3 regions of the Shewanella sp. BF02_Schw genome follow, and region 2 is predicted to be linked to each of the others. Evidence: predicted binding sites of a transcription regulator. Region 2 holds the regulator's gene; each other region holds the start of a gene.

Region 1 (8,215 bases), on a different contig from region 2:
ATAGAGCTGCAGGGGTAAAGCCACATTTTCGCCAAGCGACATGCTCGAAAACAATGCGCCTGTTTGGAAGGTAATCCCCCAATTTTTGAGCATTGCTACCTGCTCGGGTTCATCTGCTTCATAAAAGTTTTTGCCTTGATAGAGTACTTCGCCTTGTAGTGGCGTGAGTAATCCCACCATCGATTTGAGCAAGGTTGTTTTGCCACAACCACTGCCGCCAATGACAAAAAAGATATCATTCTTGTTAATGTCGAAGTTGAGTTTTTTTTGCACCTCGGTACTGCCGTAGCCGACTGATAGATTACGTACACTGATAAAGGCATCATCAACCATGGTTAGATCCCTAATTTATCGTATAAGATATTAAGCGCCGCATCGGAGACAACCAAAAAAACAATGGCCTTAACCACAGCGTGGGTCGTCGCTAAACCAACGGCATTCGAGTCACGTCCGCAAAGCAGTCCTGCCTGACAACCCGCAATCGCAATTAAAAATCCAAAAATTAAACTCTTTATTAAACCAGTGGAAATATCGACCCAATCAATCGCAACCTGGGTTTGCAAAATATATTGGGTATAACTCACGCCCATACCGTTAGCAACTAACGCACCACCAATCATGCCTATTACATCCGAATAAATACACATTAGCGGCATAATAAAAATTAATGCTAATAACCGCGGTAAAACCAGAAACTCCATGGTAGGAATACCCATTACTCGCAGCGCATCAATTTCTTCATTAACTTGCATGGTGCCTAACTGCGCCGCATAAGCGGCTCCCGTTCGGCCGGCCATAATAACGCCTGTCATTAGAGCACCCATTTCACGCACCATTCCGATAGCCACTAAATTAGCCACATATACCTGGGCGCCTAATTGGCGCAGCTGTACCGAGCCTAAATAAGCCAAAATCATTCCCACGAGCAGACTAATTAAGGTCACAATAGCAAGCCCTTTAGGCCCAGCTTGTTCGATAAAAAAAACGATATCACTTCGGCGAGTTCTCGCTCTGCCAACCAACCAACGCCCGAGTGCCAAAGTGCAGTTACCGACAAATACTAATCCATCGTGTACTTGTAAGCCTTGATTAATCAATCCTCGACGTAAGGTCGGCCATAGCCCGCCTAGGGCACCCTCATTAGTGGGTTGATAAACCGCAACATCGGTAGCGAGCAGCAGTAGTTGCTGCAGCCCTTGAGGTGTTTGTTGAGTGTCTAGTGATAGTTTATGTTGCTCACACCAGCGAGATAATTGTAATAAGGCAATGGCGAGGCTTGAATCCCAATGAGACAACTCTGTGGTGATTAAAGTGACAGATTGGCAATTAGATGGCAGCTCAGCACAAATATCTGCGCCTAGCGGTGCTTGGCCTAATTGCCAATCACCAGCAAGGTTCAGTAAGCAGTTATCATCGTGCATGTCGATATGGAATGTTGCGAGTGTCATGCTAGACCCCCGAGTCAATATGAAATAAGTCTATTTGTTTGTTTAATAAATAGGTTAGCTTGATTTTTGATCCTGTTATCAGTGTAGACCAAGCTCATTGATTATATTTTGACCTTGGACATATTATTTCATCAATAATGAAGCTATCACTTTGATGTATTGACGCTTTGCTACATTGAAGAAGCATTAGTTATGGACCGATGTTGTTGTGCAGAGGCAATAAAAACGGCGTTAACGATTGAACATAACCGCCGCTTGTCGCGGTTTAAAGCAAATAAACTTGCACTGACAAAATTTAACGCTAATATATACTGTTTATTTATACAGTATATATTTATACAGTGCTTATTTGTGTGCTGTTTATTTATACGGTTTGTATTTATACAGTACATATCATATTAGAGGTTGTCATATGCGCGTTATTCCCATTGCAGCCAGTGCCGGCATTACCGGTTTTGAATCTCCTGCAGCTGAGTATCTTCAGTTAGGCCTCAGCCTTGATGAGATATTAATCCAGCATCCAAGTTCTACTTTTATCGGCTTAGCCCAAGGTGAGTCGATGCAAGGTGTGGGAATATATGATGGTGACTTATTGATTGTCGATCGTCATGAAACGGCTAGAAATGGCGACGTGATAGTGGCTAATTTTAATGGTGAGTTTGTGTGTAAAATTCTCGACATGCATCGGCGAATGCTGATGTCGTCTAATGAGCAACATTTACCTGTGACCATCTGCGACTATGATGACTTTAGTATTGAAGGTGTGGTTATTCGCTCAATTCGTTGTCATCGTCAAAGCCCACTGCTTATCAGTAAAAAAGGTTAGGTAACAATGTTTGCCTTAGTCGATGCCAATGCTTTTTATTGCAGTGCAGAACAGGTTTTTCGTCCTGACTGGCGCGGCAGACCGATTATTGTACTGAGCAATAACGATGGCTGTATTGTCGCGGCTAATCGGCAAGCAAAAGAGGCGGGTATTGAGAAGTTTTTGCCTTACTTTCAAGCGAAAGCATTATGTGCCCAGCGCAATGTCATTGTGTGTTCATCTAATTATGAATTGTATGCCGATTTATCGGCAAAGATGATGGCAATAATCGGTCGTTTTGCACCAGAGCAACATGTGTACTCCATCGATGAAAGCTTCCTGTCTTTTAAACATTGTTATCCCGCAATCAAATGCCTGCATAGCCAAGGTCAGTTAATTCGCCGTGCCGTTTGGAAAGAAGCCCGCTTGGCTGTTTGTGTGGGCATGGGCCAAACGTTAACCTTAGCTAAAATAGCCAATCACGCCGCTAAAAAAATACCGGGATACCAAGGTGTGTGCGTTATCGACACTGCGCAGCAACGTAATGACATTTTACGCCAGCTTGCCGTTAAAGAGGTGTGGGGGATTGGCAGGCGCATCAGTAAAAAGCTTGAATTGATGAATATTCGCAGCGCATACGATCTCGCCTCTATGCCACCCAGTCTAGCCAGAAAACAATTTAGTATTGAAATTGAACGCACCGTACGCGAACTTAACGGCGAAGTGTGTAAACAATGGGATGAGGCTAGGGCAGATAAAAAGCAAATTTTCTCCACCCGCAGTGTGGGCGAACGTATTTGCGATTTTGAATCGCTATTACAGGCATTGAGTAAACATGTTGGTATCGCAGCAAGTAAAGCGCGTCAGCAAGGCTCACATTGCAAAACCATGTTGTTATTTGCCAGTAATTCGCCCCACGACGAGCGGCCTGTGAGTTATAAAGTTATTGTCCATTTTCCGTGTCCAACCAATTGCACCATTGAACTCACTAAAGCCATGACAGACGCCGCCCCGAGATTATTTAGCAATGGTGTTCGTTATTACAAAATTGGTGTGGGCCTGGTTGATTTAGCCAGCGAGAAACATTTTCAATTTGATTTATTTAATACCGCGAAGGTCAATTATGCCTTGATGGATACGCTTGACGGCATCAACCAACGATATGGCCGCGATACAGTGTTTCTGGCAGCACAAGGAATAGAACAAAAATGGGCCATGCGCCGTGATTTACTCACACCTCAATATTCAACCCAATGGAAATGCTTACCCAGCATTAAATGCTAAGGTTTTATATTACTAAGGTTTATTACTAAGGTTTATTATAACAGTGGTATTGCTCTGCCATAACACATGCAAGGTTGGGGCATTCAACTATGGCTAAACCTTAAAATGTGATTCAGCTCTGATTATCACTCTAATTAAATTGTTAATGTTGAATCGTACTCATCATATGGCCGACATAATGCGAAATACGCTGTTAAACATAGCAATGATAATTTCACTACTTGGACAATTACTTGTTCCAAGTTTTGCTATGTCTAATGAAATGGCCATGTCGGACATGCAGTCGAGTAGTATGCATCAATCAACGATGATGCAAAGTGACTGTGATACTAACGATGACTGTTGCTTAAACGATATGAGTCAATGCATTAGCCATTGTCATGCGGTCGCGAATGCATTTTTGTTATCAGCAACAAACCTCACCGGTGCTCTACTAACGAGTGCCAAAGTGAGTTCGCCTTTATGGACATCAACCCCCACCATTCTAGTAAGCCAAAATCCGCCTCCGATAGCTTAATTCTTTATGTTTATTAGTTACCCACATTAATTTATAAAGATTTTTGTTGCTTCAACTATAAGCATCAAAAAACTATAAGCATCAAAAAGTTAACGGAGTTTATTATGAAAAAATTCATTGCGATCACACTATTATCTTTAGCCAGCTCAGCAGCAATGGCTGCCACTATCTCATTACCTGACTATTTAATCTTTACTGCGGTCGATGGCAAATCGGCATCAAATAAAAGTGAAATGGAGGTGTCTCCTGGTCAACATTTAATAGAATTACAGTTTTATGATGTGTTTTCATCAGGAGCAGATGATACGAATTTTATTAAGTCCGATGCGTTATATTGGAGTCTACATCTAACCAAAGATGAAGATATTCAAGTGCGTAGCAAAGAGATTTTCTCTTCAACCAATGCAAAGAAATTTATTGCATCACCGGTGATAACCTTAGACCGCGCCAGCGTAAAAGGTGAAAACGTCAAATTAGTTAATCACGAAGAGTTAATGGCTATTATCATGAAACAACACAGTCAAATGATGCAACAATAGTAAAATTGATAGGGCGCTTACATAGCGCTCTATCGTTATAAAAACCTGCTTGACCTATGTGCTGCACGTGGGTTTATAGTCAATACTAAGTAAAACAAGTTAAAATAACCCTTGTTTAAGATAATACATTTCACTATTCTGTTTGCTGTTTGCTGTTTGCTGTTTGCTGTTTGCTGTTTGCTGTTTGCTGTTGTTTTTGGAGAGTATATTTTGCGTAAAGCCCACTTAATCATGATGTTTGTCTTACTGACGTTTGTCGGTCAGGCTTTTGCGTCTGTGATTATGTCAGCTAATATGCCAATGAGCTCAATGACAAAGTCAACATTATCGACAGATAATAACAATGCTTGTCATGACATGAATATGCAAAAGAATGCCATGAGTGACATGAGTGACATGAGTGATAATGAGAGTGATAATTGCTGCGCCCAAGCGTGCCATTGTCCTGTCGGCTCATGTTTATCCGTCGCTTTAACGATGGCTATGCCAACGCTTAAATCAGAAGTCAGCTTAGTTAATTCTGCAACAATGTTTACCTCAGCACTAATGCCTCAGTATTTTTCATCTTTATACCGTCCTCCAATATTTGCCTAACATAGGCACAGTTACGCCTTTTTTTTGCTAACTGTCCTAGCCAATCATGTAGTTTCAATTTTTTAACTTTTTCGGTTAATAAACTGACATTAAACCGCGTTGTTTAATGTGACGAAATTTGATTTGGAGGCAATATTATGTCTGCTCTATATCGCAATTCTATTCGTTTTTTTCGTGTCATAGGTACTATTTTTATTCTGCAAATTATGGGAGGGATGTTACCTGCTCATGCAGCGGAGCCCGGCACTACGGCGCCATTACTCACTGTTTATAAAGATGCCAATTGTGGCTGTTGTGAGAAATGGCTTACTCATATTAGTGACCGTGGATTTAGTGTTGATGCCCACAATATTAACAACCTTTATGAGTTTAAACAGTCAAAGGGTATTCCTGCTTCAATGCAATCTTGTCATACCGCAGTGTCATCTCAAGGTTATGTGTTTGAAGGGCATATCCCTGCAAAATTCATTAGTCGTTTTTTAGCCTCCCCCCCTAAAGATGCTATCGGCCTAACCGTTCCGGCTATGCCTGTGGGCAGCCCAGGTATGGAGTACCAAGATAAATTTATGCCATACCAAGTCTTACTGTTGAAAAATGATGGCAGTAGCCAGGTTTACGCCCAAGTGAACTCGCTTGAGGAGTCTGTGCAATGAAATCTCAATACATGATAAAACCCATGATTCAAACGACAAACAGTGAACTCAACAACAGCCGACGCCGGTTTGTGTTTGGTGCATCCGCCATGTTGGCATTGATGTCGATCCCTTTCCCTAAAAATGCCATTGCCAATGCGTTAAGCCAATCGTTGAGCCAGCTCTCTGGCAAAGTGTTTGACTTATCAATTGACTATAAAATGGTTAACTTTACCGGAAAATCTGCTCGGGCCACTGTGGTAAACCAATTACTGCCCGCGCCGTTATTACGTTGGAAAGAAGGTGAAACAGTCACCTTAAGAGTAAAAAATAATCTCGACCATGATAGCTCTATTCACTGGCACGGTATTATTTTACCCACCGAAATGGACGGTGTGCCTGGCTTTAGCTTTGATGGCATTAAACCCGGTGAAACATTTGAGTATCAATTTACCGTCCAGCAAAGTGGCACATATTGGTATCACAGTCATTCAGGCTATCAAGAACAAACCGGTTTATTCGGTGCTATTGTGATTGATCCTGCGACCCCCGATCCGGTCATATATGACCGTGACTATGTGATCATGCTGTCTGATTGGTCTGACGAAGCCCCTGAAAACATTTATGCCAAATTAAAGAAACAAGCCGATTACTATAATTACCGTGAGCGTACGGTAATGGATTTTTTCTCTGACGTGAATAAAAATGGCTTAGCCAATACGTGGAACGCTCGTTCGATGTGGAATAACGCACGCATGAGTGACAGAGACATATCTGATGTTACGGGTTCAACTTACACCTATTTAATGAATGGCAATCCTCCGCAACAGGGCTGGCAAGGGTTGTTTGAACAAGGTGAGAAGGTGCGCTTACGCTTTATAAATAGTTCTGCGATGACCATATTTGATGTGCGTATACCGGGTCTCAAAATGAGTGTTGTCGCCAGTGATGGTCAGAACATTCAACCGGTTTCTGTGGATGAATTTCGAATCGGTGTTGCTGAAACCTATGATGTGGTTATTGAGCCAGAGGTTGATAATGCCTATTGTATTTTTGCTCAGAGTATCGACCGCACCGGCTTTACGGTAGGTAACCTTACCTCAGATGCCAGTTTACATGCTCCTATTCCCCCAATGGATCCAAGGCCAGTCCTTGGCCACAGTGATATGGGCATGGACATGAGTGATATGGATATGAGTGGTATGGATCATAGCAAAATGGATCATAGCAAAATGGACATGGGCGGCGGTGATATGCCAGGCATGGATCATGGCAAGATGGCTATGGACGGCGGTGATATGTCAGGCATGGACCACAGCAAGATGGCTATGGGCGGCGGTGATATGTCAGGCATGGATCATGACAAGATGGCTATGGGTGGCGGTGATATGTCAGGCATGGATCACAGCAAAATGACCATGGACGCTGCGAAAGCGACAGTCTCAGGACTAGGGCTTGCAGGCTTTGGCAGTAACAATGAAATTAAACACATTGACACCGAGTTCGGCCCACAAGTGGATATGCGTGCCGATGCGCCAAAAAGTGGTTTACATGATCCCGGGATTGGGCTGCGTGACCATCAACAGCAATTTAACCGCAAAGTATTAACTTATGGCGATATTAAAGGCTTACATCCTACCTACGACACACGCCAACCTAGCCGCGAAATTCAACTGCATTTAACCGGCAATATGAACCGATATATGTGGTCTGTGAATGGGGTGAAATTTATGGATGCTGCGCCATTAGAGTTTGAATACGGAGAAAGACTGCGGATCACCTTGGTGAACGACACGATGATGACTCACCCTATGCATTTGCATGGTATGTGGAGTGAGTTAGAGACAGGCGATGCTGATTTTATTCCCCGTAAGCACACGGTATTAGTTCAGCCGGGTTCTAAGATAAGTTACTTAGTCACAGCAGATGCAAAAGGGCAATGGGCATATCATTGCCACTTGTTATTCCACATGCCAGGCATGTTCAGAAAAGTCGTGGTGAAATAAGGGGAATACAGATGAATAAAACGAATTTAGTGGCATTGGGACTGTTGAGTCTGAGCGCCTCATTGGCTAGCTCAGCTGTGTTTGCCGGCGGTAATGATGATCCTCTATTAACAAAAGTCATGTTGGATCAATTTGAAAAAGGCGTGGATCCGCAAGATCCCACCCAGTTTAGTGCACAAGCCTGGTTAGGTTACGATTTGAATAAGTTGTGGCTTAAAACCGAAGGTGAATATTCAAATAGTGATAAGCAAGACCTTGAAATTCAGGCTCTTTACAGTAAGCCCATCGCACCATACTGGGATGTACAATTCGGTATTAAAACCGATATCAAACCGACGCCGAACCGTAATTGGGCTGTGATTGGGGTTCAAGGGTTAGCGCCATATTTCT
Region 2 (8,215 bases):
TATCAAGCCATTGGCTGGCAATAACCCCAGACAACGCACCCACTAACACACCTATATTGCCACCTTGAGCAATAATATCGGCAAACTGGCTTCGTTGAATATTACCCATCGTTGCCACTAACCAACATATATAAATTACCAATGCGATAGTGGTTCCAGTAATAATGGCTTTAACGATGGTTTTGGCATCTTTACCGTAATATTTGACTAAACTTGGCACATTGCCGTGATAACCAAAACTGGCTAAGCCAAATGGAATCGCGGCAAGTAAATAAGGCAGGTAACGCGATTCACCATCAGGCGACACTAGCTTTATGGTATCGATATCGATTAATAAGTTACCAATAGCCAAAAAGAAAGTAATCACCATACCGCCAAGCATGATTGTGGTGATACGGTCGACCGCTTTAGTACTAATAAATACCACCAGAGCCAAAACTACCGCAAACACTAATCCGGCTACGCTCTGCGGTAGGCTTACGCCCAATGCAGACAGACTGTGATTCACAATCGAACCACCACCGCTGATGTAAGCATAGGTTAAAATATATAACACAAACGCAATCGAAACGCCGTTAATCACCCGCCAGAACTGCCCCAGAGTCACCCGAGTTAAGGTGTCAAAACTGTCACCTGGTTCAAAATGCAAATTGGCTTCTAATAACAATAAACCCGACATTAGCATGCAAAACCAAACGCCGAGCAACATCGCGATAGAATAGCCAAACCACATTCCAGCACCAACAACGGGTAACGAAAACATGCCCGCACCCACAGTGGTTCCGGCAATAATCATCGCCCCACCCAATACAGATTTACCGCTGGTACGATGCTTGGCAGCATTCATATGATTAGCCATTATTGTCCGTGCTCCGCTTCCACACTATCAACAATGGTTTGTCTTACTAAAGAGCTGAGTAATTTATTAGCGTTATCACGAATTCTGATCACTTCAGCACGATGTTCGTCGCTGCATAAATAACCCAATTCTTTCAGTTTCACACTCAGGGTATTATATAATTTTTTGTCATAAAATTCTGGTGCGGTAATGCCATGCAGCGCGCCTAATCGTTGGGCTAACAAATGACTATCGCGTTCCAGTTCTGAGCGCTCAAGATCAGGTTTTATTGCCAGTAAATTGAAGATAATCGCATAACGTTGCAACGTTTCACTGATAGTTTCAGCAAGCAGTAACACTTGGGTAATATGACGAGGCGTTATCTCAAACTGATCGCTACCGGTCAGTAAACCTTGTTCAACCATGAAATCTAAAATGCTATCCACATGTTGAGGCACATCATCAATGCTCATAAATAGCTCAGCTTTAAGTAATGGATAAAAGTCCATTACAATGCCATGAATTCGCTGGCGATCGCACACGTCATAATGCACTAAACAACTGGCAATTAATGACGGCAACGCCATCAAATGAATAATATTATTACGGTAATAACTCATGGTGATGGCAATTTTTTCATCAACTGAAATAATTTCACCAATAAGGTCTTTGGTACTCACAAACTTATTTAACGACAGACAGTGATCAATAATTGACTTGCCATTACCTTCGGCCACAGAGGTATAATCGGTATAAGGCACTGTTTTAAGTAAGGCTAAATACAAATCAAGCTGACGTTCTAACTGGCTTCTTTCTAACGCATTTTGCTCTGACGCTAATAACACTAAACTAGTCAATGTTACTGAACTGGCTGCGGCCGCTCCATTAATATTAGTCATTACGCGGTTAGCTAACAAATTAACTGAGGGCGTAAACCAAGATGGTTTTTGGTCAGGATCTTTAGCTAGCTCATCACGCCACTCTGGCGCCTGCTGATTTAAGAACTGTTGTAAATTAATCGGCTCACCAAAATTCACATAACCTTGGCCAAAATTGCCTAACTTACGAATAGCACCAAATACCTGCCATACAGATTCTTTTTTCTTTTTCTTACCGCTTAATTCTTTGTGGTACGTCGCCACTTCCATCACATGGTCATAACCTAAATACACGGGTACTAAGGTTACTGGGCGCTCTATCCCACGTAGCACACTGTTAATTGTCATAGCCAACATACCGGTTTTAGGCGCTAGCAAACGTCCTGTACGCGAACGACCTCCTTCAGTGAAATACTCGACCGCATAACCCTTAGCAAATAACTGATCTAAATATTCACGAAATACTGCGGTATAAAGTTTATTACCATTAAAACTACGACGGATAAAGAATGCCCCACCACGGCGGAACATCGGCCCTGCTGGCCAAAAATTAAGGTTAATACCGGCAGCAATGTGCGGCGGAACCATGCCCTGATAATACAAAATATACGACAGTAGCAAGTAATCCATATGGCTACGATGGCAAGGAACGTAAACAATTTCATGGCCATCATGATGTAACTGTCTTACTTGCTCGGCACCTTTGATATTGATGCCACTGTATAATTTGTTCCATAACCAAGTCAGGAAACGTTCGGCAATACGCACCAAACTATCAGAATAGTCTGCGGCAATTTCATCAAGGTATTCAATGGCGGTTTCACGTGCTTTCTCGACTGTTACTTTCTTATTTGCAGACTCTTCTTCAATGGCTTTTTTGATAGATTCTGATTTTAATAAAGAGGCAAACAACGCTTGTCGATTCGGTAATTGTGGCCCCGTCATCACTTTGCGTTGACGGCGGAAATGCACACGGGCGACTCGGGTTAATTTGTGAGCAATTCTTTTATCAGTACCATGTTCATCGGCCATATGACGAAGCGATAATGCATTAGAAAACTGGACGAAATTATGGCGTCCTAAAAATAAAATCATTAACCATTTACGTAACCACGTAGGGTTTTCACGTTCAAATACAGCAGCTTTCATGCTGTCTTCTTCTTTACCTGGGGTACGTCCCCAATAAAGGCAAACAGGAACCAACTGTATATCTAATTCAGGGCTCTCACTATGAAGTGACAATAAACTGGTAAAATAATTAAGGAATTTGTCACCACTTTCACGTTTACCAAATAGTGGCTTGCGGCCCTCTAAACAGACCACACGAGGCACGGTTAAGCCATCAAGCTGTAATGGCTCATAAGGACTGGGCAGACCAAAGCCCTCGGTGATTTCGCTCAACGCGGCAATATCGCTAATAGATTCCGTTTTCATTAAATAAACCAAAGGTTTAGTTGGATCTATATTGAGGTCATCAAAAGGATCGTGAGGGACCACAATGGTCTGTACCATCCACTTTTGAATCCATCTTAATGCTCGTAAAAATATTGAATCTGGTTTTGACATGGTTATTTTCGCAACATAAGCCACTGTAATATTGTCGTATAGGATACCAGAAACCACCCTGCTTACACTATCAGACCGATCTATCTTTACGTTTAAGCTCTCACTATCAGAAATAACATAAGACAGAACATTAGTAATAGTTAATTAAAACATATTGTTGAGTGATACTTAATCAACAAAATACAAAAAATAGTTGGTTAATACTTGCGCGAACACAAACACTGTATATAATGACAGTCACTGTATAAAAAGACAGGAATCATCATGAGACCGTTAACGCCGCGCCAAGCAGAAATTTTAGACTTAATTAAAAACAATATCGCCGAAACAGGTATGCCACCCACTCGTGCTGAAATTGCGAATCGTCTTGGCTTTAAAAGTGCTAATGCCGCCGAAGAGCATTTAAAAGCATTAGCCAAAAAAGGCTTTATCGAGATCATGCCTGGTACCTCAAGAGGCATTCGTTTACCTCATGAAGAACAGGTTGAAACCGGTCTGCCACTCATTGGACAGGTTGCTGCTGGTGAACCAATTTTGGCCCAAGAGCATGTAGAGCAATACTATCAAGTCGATCCAAACATGTTTAAGCCCGCCGCAGATTTTTTATTGCGAGTGCGTGGTGACAGCATGAAAAACATTGGCATTTTAGAAGGTGACTTACTCGCTGTACATAAAATGCAGCAAGCACGTAATGGCCAGGTTGTTGTGGCACGTGTTGATGATGACGTCACCGTAAAACGATTTGAACAAAAAGGTAATGTGATTTATCTGCATGCCGAAAATGAAGATTACAATCCGATAAAAGTAGATTTAAGTTGCCAAAGCCTAACCATCGAAGGGCTTGCCGTTGGCGTTATCCGTAATGGAGATTGGTTATGAACAAACTAATGGGCATCGCGCCACGCCACCCGGGCTTATGGGTAGATTTAACTGAAACAGAACTGCATGGCACCCAAACCATTCAAACATTACAAACTGTCACCCAAGGTGAAGCTGAACTGAGCCAATTGTGCAGCCAGTTAGCAATATTGAGCCAGCAAGGCAGATGGATTGTATTAATTAGCCCGCCCCATATTGGCTATAAACATATGCTGGCAAGTGCTGGTGTAAGAATGGATCGCATTTTACTGGTGCACACCAAAGATGAAGTCGAAACATTATGGGCCATGGAGAAAGCGCTCACTAGCGGTACATCGAGCGCAGTAGTAACTTGGACAAGCTCACTTGATGCTCGCGATAGTCGCCGTTTAGAAATTGTCGCCAAAAGTGCACGTGCATTAGGGGTGGTAATTGAAGATGTGAATGCTCACTTACCTCACAAACATCAACTTGTTAGCCCTACTTTAACAAATGGAACAAGTAATTTTTGCTCATTTCACTAAGCACGAACCCTTCATTACCAAGCCCTGTATTGAATTCAGGGTTTTTTTTCATCTTTTTTCAGCCTATTAGCCAACAAAGTGATCTTGATCAATGTTTAATCTACAAGTAATGTGGTTAACAAGGATGAAACATTTTTTATCTTTAATTGGACGTGAATGGCAGTAATCAAGATTACTTTCAGACAAATGAGCCAAATCAAAATTGATAAGTTCAGTAGTAGGTACAAGCGTGGTGCACAGCTAACAATAAAACCGTAAACCGTATGTTTACAGCCACCAAAGTACTTTGAGGTCATCAAACTTTTTTCGGGAACCGAAGAGTTTGCATAGAGCAGAGAATTACTGTGTGACTCTTCTTTGTAGTTGCTATTTGCAATTAGCAGAGGAGTAGTCTTGTGAAGCAATGGTTGTATTGTTTACTGGTGGTGTTTGTAGCACTTCCGCTTGGGGCATCAGAAATGCCCCTCAACATGACTCAAGGCGTGACAGATATCAGTGGCAAGGTTTATGACCTCCACATGACGATTCTTTACATCTGTTGTGCAATTGGGTTAGTGGTGTTTGGGATCATGATTTACTCAATGATTTATCACCGCAAATCAAAAGGCGCTGTCGCGGCCAATTTTCACGAAAGTACCAAAGTGGAAATTGCTTGGACCGTCATCCCTTTCATCATCTTAATCGGCATGGCTATTCCAGCCACCAAAACCTTGATTGCTATGGAAGATCCCAGTGATGCTGATCTCACCATAAAAATTACCGGGTCGCAGTGGAAGTGGCATTACAGCTATTTTGATAAAGACATCGAATTTTACAGCACATTATCCACTCCCAGAGCACAAATTGATGGCAGTGAGGCCAAAGGCGAACATTACCTCCTTGAAGTCGATAAGCCATTAGTACTGCCTATTAACCAAAAAGTGCGCTTCTTGATGACATCAGATGATGTTATCCATTCATGGTGGGTGCCCGCGTTTGCCGTTAAAAAAGATGCCAATCCAGGCTTTATCAACGAAGCCTGGACTCGTATTGATAAGCCTGGAACGTATCGCGGCCAATGTGCCGAGTTATGCGGTAAAGACCATGGTTTCATGCCGATTGTGGTGCAAGCATTATCGGAGGCCGATTTTGATAATTGGTTAGTGGAGCAAAAAAAACTAGCAAGCAATGCAGCTGCAGCCGCTGCGGCATCAATGTCTAAAACCTTGTCTCTTGAGGAGCTAACCTCACAAGGTGAACAAATCTATATTGCTAGGTGCGCCGCTTGTCACCAACCCAATGGTGCGGGTCTTCCTGGTGTATTCCCATCATTAATTGGCAGCCCTATCATAAAAGGCCCTGTTAAAGATCACCTGAATATCGTCTTAAACGGTAAACCAGGTACTGCAATGCAAGCCTTTGCAAAGCAACTTAGCGCCCAAGAAATTGCCGCAGTAATTACCTTTGAGCGTAATGCGTGGGGCAATAATAGCGGTGACGTAGTTCAAGCTGCTGATATAGGCAACTTTTTAGGCAGTAACGAGGCAAGCACCGAACCAAGTAAAGCAGTAACCGATGCAGCAAGTACTATTGCAGCCACGACAACTGACATTACCGATGCGGTTACCGACAAAGCCAATCAAGCTGTCGAAGCAGAAGCAGAAGCTGTTGTACCAGAGGATCTGCCCACGTTAACCTTGGAGCAATTAATTGCTGAAGGTGAGCAGGTTTATGCTACGACATGTGCTGCATGTCACCAAGCCACTGGCGCTGGTTTACCAGGCGCTTTCCCTTCACTTATTGGCAGCCCTGTTGTTACTGGACCGGTTAGCGGACATATCGATATCGTTATGCACGGAAAACCAGGTACCGCAATGCAGGCATTTAGTAGTCAACTTAGCCCGCAAAAGATGGCGGCTGTGATTACTTATGAGCGCAATGCGTGGGGCAATAATTCTGGCGAAGCGGTGCAACCTGCCGATGTCGCTAGCCATGGACAGTAGGGGAAAACAATGAGCACAACAACGCACGATACACTGGCTACCGCTCATGATGATCATCATCACGGCGCTCCGAAGGGGCTAATGCGCTGGCTACTCACCACTAACCATAAAGATATCGGCTCGCTGTATTTATGGTTTAGTTTCATTATGTTTCTTACTGGCGGTGCGATGGCAATGGTGATTCGAGCTGAATTATTTCAGCCTGGATTACAGCTAGTAGAACCTAACTTTTTTAATCAGATGACCACAGTTCATGGCCTCATCATGGTGTTTGGGGCGGTGATGCCCGCTTTTACCGGGTTAGCAAACTGGTTAATTCCAATGATGATTGGTGCCCCAGATATGGCACTACCGCGAATGAACAACTGGAGTTTTTGGATTTTACCCTTCGCCTTTACCATTTTATTAGGTTCACTCTTTATGGAAGGCGGCGGCCCTAACTTTGGCTGGACATTCTATGCTCCGCTCTCAACCACCTATAGTCCTGACAGTACCGCCCTATTTGTTTTTTCCATTCACATAATGGGAATAAGTTCGATAATGGGTGCAATTAACGTCATTGTAACCATTGTAAACTTGCGAGCTCCTGGCATGACCTGGATGAAGTTACCTTTGTTTGTGTGGACTTGGCTCATTACCGCATTTTTACTGATTGCGGTAATGCCGGTGCTCGCAGGTGCGGTCACCATGGTATTAACCGATAAGTTTTTTGGTACTAGCTTTTTTGATGCTGCAGGTGGTGGCGATCCGGTGATGTTCCAGCATATTTTCTGGTTCTTTGGCCATCCCGAAGTTTACATCATGATTTTACCGTCCTTCGGTATTATCTCCGCGATAGTACCAACCTTTAGCCGTAAAAAGCTGTTTGGTTACTCCTCGATGGTTTACGCCACTGCCAGTATTGCCATTCTGTCATTTTTGGTATGGGCACATCACATGTTTACTACTGGTATGCCTGTTTTTGCCGAATTGTTTTTCATGTATTGCACCATGTTGATTGCCATTCCAACCGGGGTGAAAGTGTTTAATTGGGTCGCCACTATGTGGCGCGGTTCAATGACATTTGAAACTCCAATGCTGTTTGCAGTGGCATTTATCATCCTGTTTACTATTGGTGGCTTTTCGGGCTTGATGCTGGCAATTACCCCTGCTGATTTCCAATACCACGACACTTACTTTGTCGTGGCTCACTTCCATTATGTACTGGTGACTGGGGCGATATTCTCCATTATGGCGGCGGCTTACTATTGGCTGCCTAAATGGACCGGCCATATGTATAACGAAACTTTAGGTAAGTGGCACTTTTGGTGTTCGGTAATATCCGTCAACGTGTTGTTTTTCCCAATGCACTTTCTAGGCTTAGCGGGTATGCCGCGCCGGGTCCCCGACTACGCGGTACAGTTTGCCGATGTGAATCAAATTGTGTCGATTGGTGGCTTTGCATTTGGTTTATCTCAGCTAATTTTCCTTGTTGTAGTTCTCAAATGTATCAAGGGTGGCAAACCCGCTGGAGATAATCCTTGGGAAGCAGCCGAAGGCTTGGAATGGTCGATTGCCAGCCCTGCGCCA
Region 3 (8,215 bases), on a different contig from region 2:
CAAACATTGTCTTCATTGAGTATCGATGTATTAGGCTCTACTGTAGATGATTATATTGTCGCGAGTGATCAAGATTTGAGTCAAATTAAAGTATTGTCTCAATCTGTCGCGGCAGTGAAAGGTATACTGCTTGGTTTAGGAGGCGAATAATATGCTCGCTTCTGTGATTCGTTTTTCGCTAACTCAGCGCTTGTTTGTGCTGATCGTAGCGTTGATTTTAATGTTAGCGGGTACTCGTGCCTGGTTTAATATTCCTCTTGATGCCTTTCCTGATATTTCGCCTACGCAAGTGAAGATTATTTTAAAAGCGCCGGGCATGACGCCTGAAGAAATTGAAGCGCAAATTACTGTACCGGTTGAAACAGAGCTTTTAGGGATCCCAAATCAAGCCATTTTACGCTCCACTACTAAGTATGCCATTAGTGATATTACCTTAGATTTTACTGAAGGAACTGATATCTATTGGGCTAGGCAGCAGGTCAGCGAGCGACTAGCGGCGGTATGGGACAGTTTTCCTGAAGGTGTCTCTGGTGGTGTGGCACCGATGAGTACGCCGTTAAGTGAAATCTTTATGTTTACACTTGAAAACCCTAACTTATCGTTAATGGAACGTCGGCAGTTGCTGGAATGGGAAGTCAGACCCTTGCTGCGTACCGTTGCTGGTGTGGCTGATGTGAATATTTTAGGCGGCTATGCCAAAAGTTTTAGTGTTAGCCCTAATCCTTCTGCCATGGCTGCCGCTGGCGTCAGTTTTGCAGATTTGCAACAGGCGATTACGGACAATAATCATAATGAAGGTGCCGGTAAATTAACCATTGGTACTGATACCATTATTGTGCGTTCAGAAGGGCGAGTTGATGATATTGATGAACTAAAACAGTTAGTGATTAAGGCGGATGATGCGCAAGTTTATCGCTTGATAGATTTAGCTGACGTACAGATTGGCCATTTAGCCCGCTATGGCGCGGTATCAAAAGACGGTGAAGAGGCGACTGAAGCCTTAATTATTGCACTTAAAGATGCCAATACTGCCCAAGTAGTCACCAATATTAAAGCAAAGTTAGCGCAAATTAATACTTCGTTGCCTGAAGGCAGCGAGCTTAACGTTTTTTATGATCGTGCTAATTTAATTAATACCGCGATTGATACCATTTCAAGTGCGTTATTTGAAGCCGTGTTGTTAGTGATTGTATTACTAGCGCTGTTTTTAGGTAATGTCAGGGCCGCTTTAGTTGTGTCATTGTCTTTGCCTCTTGCGGCATTAATGACGTTTTTGATGATGGATTTATTTAATCTGTCAGCAAATCTAATGAGTCTAGGTGGCTTAGTCATCGCGATTGGTATGTTGGTTGATTCATCTGTGGTAGTGGTTGAGAACATGGTCAATCTTATTGCGACTAAGCAACGTTTGCCGCGTTTACACCTTATTTATCGTGCGACTAAAGATGTGGCTATTCCAGTTGTATCTGGCACTGTCATTGTGATGATTGTATTTTCTCCCTTACTGACATTAACCGGCTTAGAGGGCAAATTATTTACGCCCGTGGCTGTCACGATTGTCTTTGCCATGTTATCGGCATTGGTGTTGTCGCTTACGGTTATTCCGGTCATTGCATCTTATCTGGTTAACGAAAAGTCTGCACAAGAGCCTAAAGCGATAGAGAAACTAAAAGCGGCTTATTTGAGCAGTTTAAAAAAGACGTTTACCTATAAAAAGCCGTTTATCATCGTGTCGTTTACGCTGTTAGTGGTGAGTTTAGGGCTATTTAGTCTTGTCGGTAAAACCTTTATGCCGACATTGGATGAAGGCGATATTATTTTACAGCTAGAAAAATCACCTTCTATTTCGCTTGAAGCGTCGATTGCTATCGACAAGCAAATTCAAATTACCTTGCTTGATAAGGTGCCAGAAATTAAACAAATGGTTGCGCGGACCGGTTCTGATGAAATTGGTTTAGATCCTATGGGGCTAAATGAAACCGATGTATTTTTGGAACTCGCACCGCGAGACGAGTGGCGCTTTGCTGACAAGACGCAACTGATTGATGCTATTCGCACTGAACTGCTTAATTTTCCTGGAGTAAATTTTAATTTTACTCAACCTATTCAGATGCGCGTCTCTGAAATGCTTACTGGCAGTATTGGTGATGTGGCCATCAAAGTCTTTGGCACCGATATTGATACACTTGGGCAATTAACGGCCCAAATTGAGCAGCTTGTCAGTGACACCAGTGGCAGTATCGATGTAAAAATGGCCATGATTGAGGGCAGTCCATTTATTAACTTAACCCTAGATAATGAGCTGGCACGTGGCTTTGGCATAAGCACCATGGAGTTTTCGCGGTATTTAAAAAGCCAACTTGAAGGTGTTGTTGTGACCGAAGTGCTGCAAGGTAAAAAGCGTACCCCAGTATTGATCGCCAATAATCAAGGCGGGTTGAGTAGTATTAATGAGCTGCAGAATCAGTTGTTGGTGATGCCTGATCATTCATTAAAACGCCTTACCGATATCGCTAAATTAACCTACAAAGAAGGCCCTATTTTAATTGAACGCGAACAAGGTGATCGTTTCTCGGTGATTACGACTAACGTGCAAGGTCGAGACATAGTCAGTTTTGTTGAAGAACTCAACGCGAAAATTGACGCTGAGGTTAAGTTACCTAGCGGTTACAGTGTCAGTTTTGGTGGCGAGTTTGAAAATCAACAACGTGCCACTAATAACTTATTACTGGTTATTCCCGTCGCCATTGCGCTTATTACTCTCATTTTGTTTACCACTTTTGGTTCGCTTGCTAAAGCGGGCTTGATTTTGGCTAACGTCCCCTTTGCTATGATGGGCGGGATCGTGAGCTTGTATGTTTCGGGCGAGTATTTATCTGTGCCTGCTTCGGTTGGTTTTATTGCATTACTCGGCGTCGCGGTACTTAACGGTGTGGTGATGGTGAGTTATTACGAGCAGACCAAACATGTCTTTAGCAGTTTATTGGCGCGAGTCGAGCAAGGTGCAGCAAGACGTTTACGGCCTATTTTGATGACCGCCACGACAGCCATGTTTGGCTTAATGCCATTGGTGTTTGCATCGGGCCCTGGTGCTGAAATCCAAAAGCCATTGGCCATTGTTGTTATTGGCGGTTTGCTGACATCAACCATTACAACCCTTTATTTGTTACCAATCCTTTATTACTGGCTGGAGAAACGTCAATGATCACGGAGCAATTGTTAGTGCTGATCGCCCAAAATGATATTAAGGACGACATCGTTGATACCTTGATTGAGCTTGAGTTTTTATCTGGTTTTAGCCTAGGTAATATTTGCGGTTTTAGCCGCGAACACAGCCATTTTAATATCAAAGAGCAAGTTGAAGGCTACAGGGAGTTTTGTAAGTTTGAAATTATGCATCCTGTGGATCATCAAGATGCGTTATTAGGTGCCTTGTCTGCGGTTTGTAAACATAATCCGTGTCGATATTGGATTACACCCATCATTCATACAGGCACTTTGTGCTAGCCGCAAAAGAAAAGTACTAAGTCGATAAAGGAAATCGTTGCTGTGTTTGGACCATGCGGTCAGCTCATTAAATTTAGTTATAAGAAAGGATATTGAAATGAGAGTTTATCGCTACCTAACCATGATCTTTTTCGCTTTGCTGGTATCAAATAATATATATGCTAGTGAGCTTTCTGCGAAGAATAGCGATGTGACGATTGAGTTTATTATCGAGCCTACGCGATCTTTGAAGGTAACGTTTGAAAGTAGTGTGACTTTGCATTCAATAGTCATTAGAAATAATGATGGTTATTTACTTAACTTAGATGTTCAAGTGCCAAAAGATCCTGGGACTATTTTTTATTTTAATCTTCCTAAGTTACCTCCAGCTAAGTATCTTGTTAGATGGAAAAGTCAGCTTAATGGTGGCCCAATAAGCCTTGGTGAAGCAACGTTAACCTTAAATGATGACACCTATCCACGGCCTTCTACTAAAAAACCAAAGTACGATATTTTACATAGAAAACTACATGGGTAGTCATACTGCAATTACGTCATTCCTGAGATGCAGCTGATCGGGAATCCAGCTCTTTATTGCAGGACGAAGTCCGTCCTTGTCATTTGCGGCATAGCGTCCTTGATACTTTATATACCAAAAAATGGACTGCCAATTGAAGCGTTTTAGGCATTATTTTAAAGCGATGTTTACCTGTTGATACTCTTTTAGTGCTTGAGAGGTGTTTCCTGAACGAGATTGATTGATGCGACTGTAGTGCGCAATCGTTTTAGCTAAATAACGCATAGCAATGTCTTGCTGTACAGCATCACTCGCTTGCCAAATTACACTGCCTATAGGGTCAATGTCTGTAAGCGAATCATTAGCAACATTCGCGGGGAGTTTGGGATCACGTCTGATATAAAGGATTTCGTAGAAACGACGGTTTTCTTCAATCAGTTTTTCGTCAATTAATTCACAATCAAGCTTGATAAGTTGTTGGCGTAACTCATATTGATAATGAACTGGACACAAGATAAAATCGATTTTTCGGTTCGAATATTGCTGGCAAAGTGACCTAACAAACTCGATCATCAAATCTCCACCCACTCCGGCAATAATCACTAAGGGTGTATGCTCATCTTGATCCAAAGGGATCGCTGACACATCAACACAATGTACTTGCCATTTTGGTGGGTTTTGCTGTGGGTAAAAACGTTCGAGCTTGGCGGTTAACTGCTGCATCAATGCTGGCACAATGTCGACAAAATGGATTATAGCAGCATGTCTGTCTAGCAACGCGGCGCCGAGTAATCCATGGTCGCAACAGCAATCCCAAATATGAGTGTAACCATTGGGGATCATCATGTTGATATGTGCTAAGCGGTGGCCGAGTTTCATCTGTTTGTCGTGTTTGGAAGTGAACCTGCGCATTGTAATGATTTAAGTGACTAAGTGGTTAATTATTTCATATTTGCAGCTTGGCGTATTTAACGCTAATCTATACTGTAAATTTATACAGTTAAGTGGCGCGGTTCATTTCATTGAACATTAGCGACCCAACAGTGGATTATGATTTTATATATTGCTGAAAAACCCAGTCTAGGTCGTGCTATTGCCGATGTTCTGCCAAAGCCACACAAAAAAGGTGATGGCTTTATCACAGCCGCTAATGGTGATTGCGTCTCATGGTGTATTGGCCATTTATTAGAGCAAGCCGAACCCGATGCCTATGACGATGCATTTAAGTCGTGGAAACTCGAACACCTTCCCATCGTGCCACAAACGTGGAAACTACAGCCAAAACCTAAAACGCGCAGCCAACTTACGGTGTTACGAAAATTGGTCAAGCAAGCATCATCGATCATTAATGCTGGTGATCCAGACCGTGAAGGGCAGTTGCTGGTCGATGAAGTGATTTCTTATTTGGGTGTGAAAGGAGACAAGCTGAGTCAAGTTCAACGTTTGTTAATCAGTGACTTAAACCCACAAGCGGTAAAACGTGCTTTAGGGCAATTACGCAGTAACCGAGAGTTTATTCCATTATCGACCTCTGCATTGGCCCGCAGCCGTGCTGATTGGCTATATGGCATGAACATGACCCGAGCCTACACGATTCAAGGTCGTAAAGTGGGTTACCAAGGTGTGTTGTCGGTTGGCAGAGTACAAACACCTTTGCTGGGGCTCGTCGTTCGTCGCGATGATGAGATTGCCGATTTCAAACCTAAAGCTTTTTATGAAGTCTTAGCGCATTTACTCACCGACCAACAACAAGCATTTACTGCCAAATGGCAACCTAGCGAAGCATGTCAGCCATATATGGATGAAGACGGACGAGTATTAGCTAAAGGTTTAGCCGAAAATGTCGTTGCCCGTATCAATGGGAAACCAGCGGAAGTCACTAAAATTGAAGCTAAAGATAAGCGCCAAAACCCACCATTACCTTACAGCTTATCGGCACTGCAAATAGATGCAGCTAAACGTTTTGGCCTGTCAGCGAAAGAGGTACTGGATACTTGCCAAAGTTTGTATGAGCGCCACAAATTGATTACTTATCCGCGCTCAGACAGTCGCTATTTACCTAAAGATCAGCATGCTTTGGCGCCAAAAGTATTGGACGCCGTGCTCAAAGGCGCTTCAGGCTTAATTGAGGGTTGTGAGTCTCCTAATAGTAAACTTAAATCTAAAGCGTGGGATGACACTAAAGTAGATGCTCACCATGCGATAGTGCCAACTGAAAAGGTGGCTAATTTATCGACATTATCAAGCAACGAAGCTAAGTTATATCAACATGTGGCAAGGCAATATTTAGCCCAGTTTTATCCCGCCTATATTTATGCAGAAACCGCCGTTGAAGTGACCATTGCCGGTGGCTTATTTACCACTAAAGCACGTCAAGATAAAACCTTAGGTTGGAAACAACTGTTTAAGCGTTCTGCCACTGCAAATCAATCTAGTTCTAATTCAACTAGCAGCGACGACGACAATGAAGACGCGGTACAGTCTTTGCCGCCACTGGTTAAAGGTCAAATTTTGCATTGTCAGCGTGGTGAATTACTACAGAAAATGACCCAAGCGCCGAAGCATTTTACCGATGCCACTTTATTAGGTGCAATGACCGGCATTAGCCGTTATGTGACAAACAGCGAGATTAAAAAAATCCTTAAAGAAACCGATGGTTTAGGTACAGAGGCCACACGTGCCGGCATTATTGAATTGCTGTTTAAACGCGGTTATTTAATTCGCCAGGGTAAATCGATATTGGCCACCCCTGTGGGTACTGGCTTAATCCGCAGTTTACCCGAATCAGCAACCACACCCGACATGACTGCTTTATGGGAAAACAGTCTCGATGCCATAAGCCAAAAACGCTTAAAGTACGATGCCTTTATGCAGCCATTGTTGAGCCAATTAGATGGTCTTATCACTCAAGCATCGAGTCAATTACCCTCAGCATTACAAGGTGTTGCCAGTACTGCACCGAAACGCAGTTTTAAGAAATCGTATAAAAAGAAGGCTAAAGCGAAAAGCTAAATTGGCAAGAGTTACTTGCATTACAGTCTAGGTATTTCGGAAATATAACTGTGTTAACTCACCATTAGGAACTTTGTAAATGTCATTGTGAACTTTTAAACCATTAAGTTCATATAGTAGATATTTACAGACAAACATACTAATAACCTAGGAAAATAAAGGAGAGTGTTATGAAAAGCACACTAGCGTTAACGATATTTGCAGCAAGTTTATTGTCTTATGCATCTAATGCCACAGCAGATAAAACCATTTTAGCTGGTGGATGTTTTTGGTGTATGGAATCAGATTTTGAAAAGCTTGATGGCGTAACCGATGTGGTCTCAGGATTTACTGGCGGAAACATCAAAGACCCTACCTATAATGGTAACCACCGTGGTCATTATGAAGCGGTTGAAATAACATACGATCCTAGCAAAGTGAGCTATACAGAGCTGTTAGAACATTACTGGGTCAACATTGACCCTTTTGATGCAAGCGGACAATTTTGCGATAAAGGTTCTAGCTATTTAAGTGCTGTTTTTGTGGCAAACGACACCGAGCGACAAATTGCCCAACAGTCTAAAAAAAAAGTAGAAAAGCAGTTTCCGAATAATAAAGTGGTGACGCCAATTTTAAATGCGTCTACATTTTATCCAATAAAAGGTGATGAAAGTTATCATCAGGATTACTATAAGAACAACCCCATTCGCTATAATGCTTATCGCTGGAACTGCGGCAGAGACAAAAGATTAAATGAAATTTGGGGTGATAAAGCAACACATTAGGCTTAATTTATGGCCGCAGCTACTTGTATTATCACTATTCAATTGAATTATGATTTTATACTGAATCAAATAAAACAAGGAATAGAATTAATGAAAGATTCAAGGAATGAAATAGCGAAATACGGCATAACCTTTGGAACAGCGTTATCTATCGCTATTTCATGGAGTGTAAACAAGTCTGTTTTATGGGCGATTTTTCATGGTTTTTTATCTTGGTTTTATGTCATCTGGCACGTCGTTACGCGATAGTCTTTTGCTTTTCCAACGCTGGAGTTAGCGAACGTTAAAACGTTAATGCCGTAGGCCAGAATTGAATAAGGTTATCGGAATAATAATGAATAAGATGTCATAGTTAGTCTTGTCAATCCAAAACGCTTTTATCGAGTATGCCTTTCTCTATTAGTTGCAGTAAAATACTGCGAGTTTTGTCTTTAAG

Evidence for each region. The regulator LexA, encoded in region 2, represses DNA repair genes until DNA is damaged. The targets are predictions, from matches to a motif close to TACTGTATNNNNATACAGTA.
Region 1: the regulator LexA is predicted to act here: its motif matches at 1,758-1,777, upstream of umuD (translesion error-prone DNA polymerase V autoproteolytic subunit).
Region 3: the regulator LexA is predicted to act here: its motif matches at 4,986-5,005, upstream of HNW13_RS04145 (DNA topoisomerase III).

The regions. Positions count from the first base shown of each region.
Region 1 covers NZ_JABKAW020000001.1:1,658,478-1,666,692, reverse strand. Annotated here, with positions in the region: gene HNW13_RS07365 (ATP-binding cassette domain-containing protein) at 1-333, opposite strand, end outside; gene HNW13_RS07360 (ABC transporter permease) at 336-1,448, opposite strand; gene umuD (translesion error-prone DNA polymerase V autoproteolytic subunit) at 1,861-2,274, shown strand; gene HNW13_RS07350 (Y-family DNA polymerase) at 2,281-3,537, shown strand; gene HNW13_RS07345 (hypothetical protein) at 3,788-4,054, shown strand; gene HNW13_RS07340 (DUF2057 family protein) at 4,159-4,593, shown strand; gene HNW13_RS07335 (CopL family metal-binding regulatory protein) at 4,804-5,187, shown strand; gene HNW13_RS07330 (DUF411 domain-containing protein) at 5,325-5,840, shown strand; gene HNW13_RS07325 (copper resistance system multicopper oxidase) at 5,837-7,825, shown strand; gene HNW13_RS07320 (copper resistance protein B) at 7,837-8,215, shown strand, end outside.
Region 2 covers NZ_JABKAW020000004.1:93,449-101,663, reverse strand. Annotated here, with positions in the region: gene mtr (tryptophan permease) at 1-859, opposite strand, end outside; gene plsB (glycerol-3-phosphate 1-O-acyltransferase PlsB) at 859-3,282, opposite strand; gene lexA (transcriptional repressor LexA) at 3,547-4,161, shown strand; gene HNW13_RS15680 (SulA-like leucine-rich domain-containing protein) at 4,158-4,664, shown strand; gene coxB (cytochrome c oxidase subunit II) at 5,060-6,646, shown strand; gene ctaD (cytochrome c oxidase subunit I) at 6,656-8,215, shown strand, end outside.
Region 3 covers NZ_JABKAW020000001.1:909,593-917,807, forward strand. Annotated here, with positions in the region: gene HNW13_RS04120 (membrane fusion-like protein) at 1-150, shown strand, start outside; gene HNW13_RS04125 (CusA/CzcA family heavy metal efflux RND transporter) at 152-3,205, shown strand; gene HNW13_RS04130 (DUF3240 family protein) at 3,202-3,507, shown strand; gene HNW13_RS04135 (hypothetical protein) at 3,605-4,024, shown strand; gene HNW13_RS04140 (tRNA (adenine(22)-N(1))-methyltransferase TrmK) at 4,175-4,882, opposite strand; gene HNW13_RS04145 (DNA topoisomerase III) at 5,054-7,015, shown strand; gene msrA (peptide-methionine (S)-S-oxide reductase MsrA) at 7,186-7,779, shown strand; gene HNW13_RS04155 (hypothetical protein) at 7,789-8,028, shown strand; gene HNW13_RS04160 (LysR family transcriptional regulator) at 8,141-8,215, opposite strand, start outside.